Regions from separate parts of the Fusibacter sp. JL298sf-3 genome, predicted to be linked through region 1. Evidence: riboswitches for the same ligand, from Rfam matches in the RefSeq annotation. Region 1 holds a riboswitch; the other holds the start of a gene.
What was found. A riboswitch is a leader RNA that binds a small molecule or an ion and turns the genes downstream of it on or off. The one in region 1 is predicted to bind cyclic di-GMP.
Positions count from the first base shown of each region.

Region 1 (4,213 bases):
TTTTTCATTTTCTCTATCGCTATGAGATGCTTACGTGAAATATCGACACTGAACTTTTTAGCCAGTTCTTCTTGTAGTAAACCGCGCGTATGTGTTTTCATAAAAATACCCCCAGTAAAACATTTAAATGTCCATACCGCGCTATCTTCTCCGTGTACAAGTTCTAACTTGCCTTGTAGATTATCATACCACATTTTTTAAAAAAAATCATGCATCAAATTAAAATCTTCGACATGTAGAATACTTGCATTTTGAAAATATACTCTCGGTACGCGTTTTCCAACCATACAAACAACTTCATAGTTAATCGTACCCAAATACGATGCATACACATCAATACTTATATCGTTACCTTCAGTTATACCGAATAAGACCACCTCGTCGTCTCGCTTCACTTCGAGATCCGTCACATCCACCATGCACTGATCCATGCAGATGGTGCCGACTATCGGGCGTTTTACACCGTCTACAGACACCTGTACGCGCCCTGCCAGCAATCTGGAAAAGCCGTCTGCATACCCAATGGGCAATGTGGCTATTTTACGGGTGCTGTCGGCGACAAAGCGATGACCGTAACTGACGCCGTCGCCGCGTTCAATCGTCCTGACTTGAGCGATGCGCGCTTTAAGCGACATGGCTTCTTTTAGTCGGACTGTGGAACGCCGCACTGCTTTTGAAGGGTATAGACCGTAAAGCATGATGCCGGCGCGCACCATATCGAACTGATACTCGGGTAAATCGATAATCCCAGCACTGTTCGACACGTGTAGCCGTCCATAATCAATACCGCGTGCCTTTAAAGCATCCGTCACCGAACAAAAGCGCCTCACTTGCTCGTGGGCAAATGACTTGTCCGCCTCATCAGCTTTGGCAAAGTGCGTAAATACCCCTTCTATCTTTATAGAGGGCAATGCACTTATGTTTGAAATAATCTCTACTGTCTCAGCGGTTGCGGGAAATCCCAGACGGCGCATCCCGGTATCTACCTTTAGATGCACCTGTGCCGTCTTTCCCAGTCTACCGGCAAGTGCAGACAGAAAGACCGCTTGAGTTTCGGTGAAGAGCGTCACCATAATGTCGCAAGCGAGTGCTTGCTCCAGATACGCCTCCGGGGTGTACCCCAAAACGAGTATCGGAACGTCTCGATAGACGTGGCGAAGTGCTAAGGCTTCAGACAGCGTCGCCACCGCAAATTGGTCGGCGCCGTTATCCAACAGCGTTTGTCCGATGTGTACGGCACCGTGACCGTAACCGTCGGCTTTAATCACCGCCATTACCGCGACGCCATCTTCGACGACGCGTTTCACCTCGCGCATATTGTGTGCCACACAATCCAAATCTATTTCTGCCCACACGGGGCGCAACAATCCACTGGCTTCCATATATAACCTCTTCACTCCCTATTTTAGTATATTGCTATAACAAATGCAATGGCGTGTTCTGCAGTATGCGAAAGTGAAATTTCAATGGCTTTTAAACCGTCTTCTTCTGCGCGCTCCCGAGCCCTGCCATACAAGGTGACATATGGCTTCCCTAGGGAATCACGTAAGATTTCAAGTTCGTTTAAATCAAAGCCTCTCACCCCGGTTCCAAAGGCCTTGGCAATGGCTTCCTTTCCCGCAAAATTTGCCGCAATTGTCTCTGCGCGCCCGTTCTTTTCTTCAAACAGCGCGCATTCTTTTTCTGTAAAAAAGCGTCTGACAAAATGTTCCTTACGCGTTATTAAGGCCTCAATTCGCTTGATTTCAACGAGATCGACCCCATTTTTTATCTTCATAGCAGACTCCTTCCACAAGATACATTATACACATTTTTCATAGTTTTGTGTTAAATTTTTAATAATCTACGCCGTGTTCTTTCTATTCAAAGAACTCTCAATACACCTTGAATTCCAAATATTTTGTGTTGTTTGAAATCATTTGGGTATATTGCACCAAAAGACCTTCAGAGGTTCTTTGTGACTTCTGACTTATTTTAAGGATAAACCTTGAAGTTTATACACTGTTCATTATATAATGATAAAGGCTAAATTGCCCTAGCAGATAAAGGCAAAATTACCGAAAGGTGATGACGCAAAGTCATGGGTCTAAGGAGGTTTCCTCTACGATTGCCAGACTCCCAAAGCAAAAGACGATGGAGGCATTAAAATGACAACAGAATTCAAACAAGCGATTTTTCAGTTTGTCAGTGAAGAATACGTGTATCAATCCCACAGTGCGCCACCTAAAGAGACGGTACTCAGTGATTTTATCGCCAAAGCCGAACACGGCAACGAAATGGCGACCATCTTCTTAGCGGAATGGTACCACGATCTCGTACACCGACAGGAGTATCGCTCAGATACCTTAAAAAAACTCAAACTCTTCTTTATGGGACATTAACATAATCAGCCTCTAGTCGCCGGACTTTAGCCGGTGGCAAGGGGCTTTTTTACGCGCTTTTCCAAGGAATAAGATACATCGTACCAAATATGTGCTTTGGCGTCAATCAGCCCCCTGGATAAATTCTAGCTGTTTTTTAACCTTTTGTAAGTGTCATATTAATCATGAACGCCTATAATGAGTTCAAGAGTTCGGTACACTGCTCAAAAAGGAGGTTAACATGTCGATAACACTTGAACAAATCGATCGCGTTATTGAACGAACCGGAGCCGATTATGCGACGGCGAAAGCAGCGCTGGAGGCATCGAACGGCGATGTCATCGAAGCCATTATCCAAATCGAAGGCGACACAACCGACACCGGCACAACTGACGACGCTTTTCAAGGTGAAAAGCCGGAACCCGAATGGCAGGAAAAAGCCAAATGGGCCTTGAAGAAAGCCTGCAAAGCCATCGAGTTCTCACTCAACATCAAAGTCATCTGGAAGAAAAATGACGTACAGCTTTTCGAAGTGCCGCTCTTACTCGTAGCGCTCTTCGTCTTATGGCTGATGCCGTTCTCATTAATCGTCATCGCATTGCCGTTTTTCTTCGGTATTAAGCTGTATATAAAGAGCGCGTTCGGCAAGACCAACGAAGTCTCTGAATGGCTGAGACAACGTACAAAATCGTAAACACGTTTATAAGGAGGTTATTATGTCAGTAAGTTTAGAAAAAATTGATATGCTCATGGAAAGAGCCAACATTTCCTACAAAGAAGCAAAAGACGCCCTGGAAAGACACAACGGGGACATGGTGGAAGCTTTAATCGAACTCGAGTCTTCCCAAAAAACAAATTACAACAAACAGAAAAAAGCACAGGGTGAGCGTCGCAAGCAAGCGCCTAGAAGAGATTTCTTCGACGACGTCAGCGCCTTTATTAAAAAGATGCACAAGACGTCGTTCACCATCGGTAAAAAGGGACACAAAGTCCTCGACTTGCCTTTGACCATTGCGTCCCTCATCATTCTGTTCACACTCCCGGTATCGCTTATCATCTTGTTGATTCCGCTCCTACTCGGTTACAAGTTTATCCTCATCGATGAAAAAGGCAAAAAAGTAAACTTCGGCGAGACGTTTTCAGAAAGCAAAGGCGCACCACAAGAAGAAGAAGTTAAAGTGGAACAAGAAGAAGTGGATCGCAGAGCGTAATCCCATGGCCTTGTCCTCCCAATGAAATGAAGCAAGGTGCCCGCCTTGCTTTTTTTCTTTTTCCGCGCCTTTCTCGTGGTATAATAACATTATACAAACAGTTTACCACTGTTAAATCCACGCTTTAGGAGGCAATATGCACAAGATATTAGTGATTGAAGACGATGTCAAAATCGCTCGTTTTATAGAGCTGGAACTCAAACACGAAGGGTTTGAGGTGGCAGCAGAACACAACGGTCGCGAGGGGCTCGAGCGCGCACTTGCCGAGCCGTTTGATCTCATCGTTCTGGACATTATGCTCCCGGGACTCAACGGCATGGAGGTCTGTAGGCGCATTCGTCTCAACTCACAGATTCCGATTATTATGCTCACGGCAAAAGACGACACCATGGATAAAGTCATGGGGCTGGACTTCGGCGCAGACGATTACATGACCAAGCCCTTTGCCATCGAAGAGCTTCTGGCGCGCATCCGCCGCATTTTCCGCACTGTGCGCCAAACGCCGATTTCAAACGCCAACGTCTTCGTCTCCGGCAATCTCGTCGTCGACTACAACCAGTACACCGTCGCTTACGGCGAAACGCCAATTGAGCTGACCAAAACCGAGTTCGACTTGTTGCACTACTTGACAGAAAACAAAAA
Region 1 is NZ_CM132608.1:3,172,741-3,176,953, reverse strand. It holds gene ACR6HW_RS15180 (hypothetical protein) at 1-101, opposite strand, end outside; gene alr (alanine racemase) at 198-1,382, opposite strand; gene acpS (holo-ACP synthase) at 1,406-1,777, opposite strand; cyclic di-GMP riboswitch class I at 2,038-2,123, shown strand; gene ACR6HW_RS15165 (hypothetical protein) at 2,148-2,381, shown strand; gene ACR6HW_RS15160 (UBA domain-containing protein) at 2,602-3,054, shown strand; gene ACR6HW_RS15155 (DUF4342 domain-containing protein) at 3,077-3,571, shown strand; gene ACR6HW_RS15150 (response regulator transcription factor) at 3,708-4,213, shown strand, end outside.

Region 2 (4,213 bases), 840 kb from region 1:
CAGTGCCGCTTACAGCACCTTCCCAGCCGACGAATGTCCAGCCCTCTGCAGGTGTTGCTGTTACAGTGACTTCTGTACCTTCTGTATAGGTGCCGCCACCTGATACTGAGCCTTGACCTTTGGTGCCGGTGGTCAAAGTGTATTCTGTCGGTTCGACGACGATTTCTTCAAAGATTGCCGTTACCGATTTGTCTGCATCCATTGTCACGGTTGCACTTGTTTCAGTGCCGCTTACAGCACCTTCCCAGCCGACAAATGTCCAGCCTTCTGCAGGTGTTGCAGTAACTGTAACTTCTGTGCCCGCTTCGTAAGTGCCGCCTTCTGTTACGGACCCTTCACCCGTTGTGCCGGTGGTCAAGGTGTATTGTACGGCTTTTTCTTCAAACACAGCCGTTACCGCTTTGTCTGCGTCCATTGTCACGGTTGCACTTGTTTCAGTGCCGCTTACAGCACCTTCCCAGCCGACGAATGTCCAGCCCTCTGCAGGTGTTGCTGTGACTGTGGCTTCTGTGCCTTCTGCATAGGTGCCTGCACCTGTGACGCTGCCTTCACCTTCCACAGCAGTGGTCAACGTGTGTGTCATCGGTGCGTAAGTGTAGACGATGGTCTGTGGTGCTCTTGTATACGTTAACGCGCTGGTGCCGTTTGTTTCCGGTTGTGAAACGGTGTACGTGTAGTGTGCAACGTCCATCGGTTCAAAGGTACGGCTCTCGCCGACATTGCCCGTATGCGTTTGCGGTGCAACGGTTTGACTGTCGTCTGTGAAAACGTGTTTTTCGACGATAGTTCCCTGTGCCGCATTGAGGACAATTGTACCGTTGCCGCTAACCGGAACGGTTACTGGCGTCGTCGTGTAAGTCGGGTTGTCTTTCGCCACTTCAAAGGCGACAGAGGCCGATTGGTTGGTGTTGTAAGTGCCCGCTGTCACATCGGCTTTAAGTTTTACACCGAAAGTGACGCTTTGGACAAGTGCCGCATCTACGGCTGCTGTGCCCGACGCGTGTGATTCAAAAGCTTCCCCTTCAATGGTCCACTTTACCGTGCCGGTGGTGGCATCGTAAGTGACGCCTTGTGGGGCATCAACCAATTCAAAGCCCGTACCGAGTACATCGGTAACGACGACGTCTGAATAGCTGTCCACTTCGTCGATTTTGTTCGGTTTTGCATCAGTGGCTTTCTTAACGATGTCTGTAAACGCTTTGATTAACGCATCGGTGTTGCCCGATGTCAAAGAACTGCCTTCAGACCAGTATTGGTGTGCAAAAGGGATTTCCCTGTCGACGACTTTGTAAGCTGTCGCTTGTCTTTCGCCCGATTGGTAACCCGTTTCGTATTTTACACCCCATCCAGAGTATTTATCGATGTCTACAATAGAACCCTTCAAAAGTGGCGCCGTGTATTCTGTTCTGAGGTCGCTTGGGTAGCGATCGGCATCCGACCAGTTCGAGTGGTCTGATGCGACGGTGTTTCGAGCGGCGCCTGTAGGTGCCCACTCTGACCAATCAGACCATCCCCCAAACAACTCCCACTCTTTGTAACGACGGACTTGAAACGCGCCCTTTTCGGTATACGTTTGCTTCTGTACAACGCTTTCTACGCGCATTTCTGCGGTATTGGCCGCCGTCGGCATCAATGTCGCTTTGCCGGAAGCGCTGTCCACGCCAAAGCCGATGGTAAAGATTTGGAGACCTGAAATGCTGTTTTTCAGTACATTGGCCTGTTCAATGGTGTGCCATGCCGCTGTTCGCGAAAACACTTCACCTTGAAGTGTACCGTCGCCTCTTCGAACACCTGAGGCGTCGATGTAGTACGTCGGCTCGCCGTCGCTCATAAGGACGACAAGGGACTTGCGCTCGGCATCGCTCCCGCTTCTGTTGCCCAAAATACTTTGCGCTTCTACAAAAGCCGCTTGGATATTGGTACCGCCGTCAGCTCTCAGGCTGTTGATGGCACTATCGAGTTGTCGACGACTGCTTGTTAAACCGCTGTTTCGCTGTACACCACCTGCGTACGATACGATGGCGACGCGGTTGCCTTCTACGGTTAAGAGCTGTTCAACGGCGCTCCGTGCAGCTGTCTGTGCACTGGTGAGACCGCCGCCTCTCATGGAGCTGGAACGGTCTAAAACGAGGACGACGTCGTACTGCTCTTGTGGCAATACGGTTTCTACGGCGTAGTTTTGACCGGCAGCTTTCAATGTGATGTCAAAGGTGCCGTCGCCTTTATAGGTGACTTCTTTGCCCGCCCAGATTTGGCCGTCGCTCAATGCGGCGACTGTTGCGCTTGGGCTGTTGGTCGTTTCGACGATGTCGAGGTTGCCAAATGCCTCGGGACTTTGCGCTTCCACCGCAAAAGTTAGTGGCATAAACGATGTCAGTATTAAAAACACCGACAATACAACAGATAAACCTTTCTTTTTCATAGTTATCTCCTTCGCCAAATTTATATTTTTTGGCAGTCGGACGGTCATCATGGCCTCGGCCACCTTAGACTCCTGACTTTGCGTCCCCAGCTTTCACTGGGTTTGCCCATAAGGTTTCTCTATGTTACCGCGTTCGAGCTGCGGTTACAGACCTTTTACAACTTGAATGGTGTTCGCTTCATCCCATGAGCGTTTTTCCTCTGCCTCACCGGATTGTTTGACGGCTTCGTCCATAAGCGCCAGCATTTCCAGTTCACTTCGAAAGTGAACGGTCTTGCCGGAATCGAGCCACTGAATGGTACCTTGCCAGCTGTGATTTTCCTGTCGCTGAACGGATATTAAAAAATTTGTGTGACCTTTCATGTGTTCATCGCCTCCTTAGCTCTAAGCGAACATTTCTCGTTCTACTGTAGCCAGTATACCAGTCCGCTGTGACATGTGCCGTACACCTGTGTGACATCTGCGTGACACGGCTTGTTTTGAAGAAATTTCGGGGTACATCAGAAGCCTTTAGGACGTTTTAGGGCATTTTAGGGCGTAAAAAAACAAGGGCTGTGTTTGCCCTTGTCATCCTCGTCGGTTTCGGTTGCGGTTTTTTAATGTGGAAGCGATAACGCGTGTTATTTGGCCGCCAAGTGTTCTATTTTAGAAATTTTAACGTCTTCGTTGCCCTTAAAGGTGCTGAGGACGCGGGTCAATACTTTTTGCATCAAGGGGCTGTCCACGCCGGGCAATAGGAGCGCCAGTTGTCTGTCGTCCCATTGGGTGAAGCTGTCGCCTTTGCGCAGGTGGGTCATGAGGTGGTCTTTTAACAGTTTGAAGCGCAGTTCGCCCTGTGCGAGGCTTTGGGTGCGCATGGGCTTGAGTTCGATGACGGCGATGCTGAAGTCGATGCCCGACCGCTCGCTCCTGCGCCGTTCCAGCTCAAAGATGGACTTGAAGACTTCTTTGTCACAGTAAAAGGCGTTGTCAATGGGGGCACTCTGGTCGAGGGCTTCGAATACGTTTTCGCCTTTGTTGGTTTTGAGCAATGTCTTGTAGGCGGCTTTCATTTCTTCCGAGGGCTTGATGCCCATCTCTCTATAGAAGAAACCCGTGATGTGTTCGTAGTGTTCAAGTGCCTGTTTGTGGGCCCCGCGCGCTGCGAGGGCTTCCATGTAGTAGATGTGGAACGGTTCTTCGTAGACGTCGACTTTCATGGCCTTTTGGCAAATGTCGATGACGACGTCGTGTTTTGCGCCGCATTTGAGCAACTCAATGGCGCCGGTAACCGCTCTGAGGTAAATGCGCCGGTAGTGGTAGCGCACGGAAAATACCCAATGCTGTTCGACGCAATCGGGCAGGTAGTCCCCTTTGTAGAGTTGGAGGGCTTCGAGATAGTAGCTCAGCGCCGCATCGGCATCCGCTGTGTTTTCCGCTTGGTGCACGAGGGCCTCAAAGACCTCGGCATCAATTTCCATCGGAACGTTTGTGTTCCACCGGTAGTACCCGCCTTCAAAGGTCAGCGTCTCGCCTGTTTTGTCCTGTTCTGCGGATTCTTCAAGTATTTTTCTGAGTCGGTGCATTTGACGTCTCAGCGTCGCACGCGGGTCTTGGTAGTCTTCCGCCACCCAAAGCTGGTCGATAAGAGCTTCGGGAGTGAAGGGCTGTTCGCGGTGTGTGAGCATGAACTTGTACAGCTCCCAGATTTTCTTGGCGCTGGCATTTGCCGTGACAAGCGATCGGTTGTCTTTGACGACGTCGAAATGTCCAAGCGTATGTACTTTGATAGGCTGTGTTTGAACCTGTAAC
Region 2 is NZ_CM132608.1:2,334,998-2,339,210, reverse strand. It holds gene ACR6HW_RS11115 (InlB B-repeat-containing protein) at 1-2,422, opposite strand, end outside; cyclic di-GMP riboswitch class I at 2,451-2,539, opposite strand; gene ACR6HW_RS11110 (hypothetical protein) at 2,567-2,785, opposite strand; gene ACR6HW_RS11105 (AfsR/SARP family transcriptional regulator) at 3,043-4,213, opposite strand, start outside.
Region 2: it holds a riboswitch for cyclic di-GMP, as region 1 does, so the genes downstream of both, ACR6HW_RS11115 (InlB B-repeat-containing protein) here and ACR6HW_RS15165 (hypothetical protein) in region 1, are expected to answer to the same signal.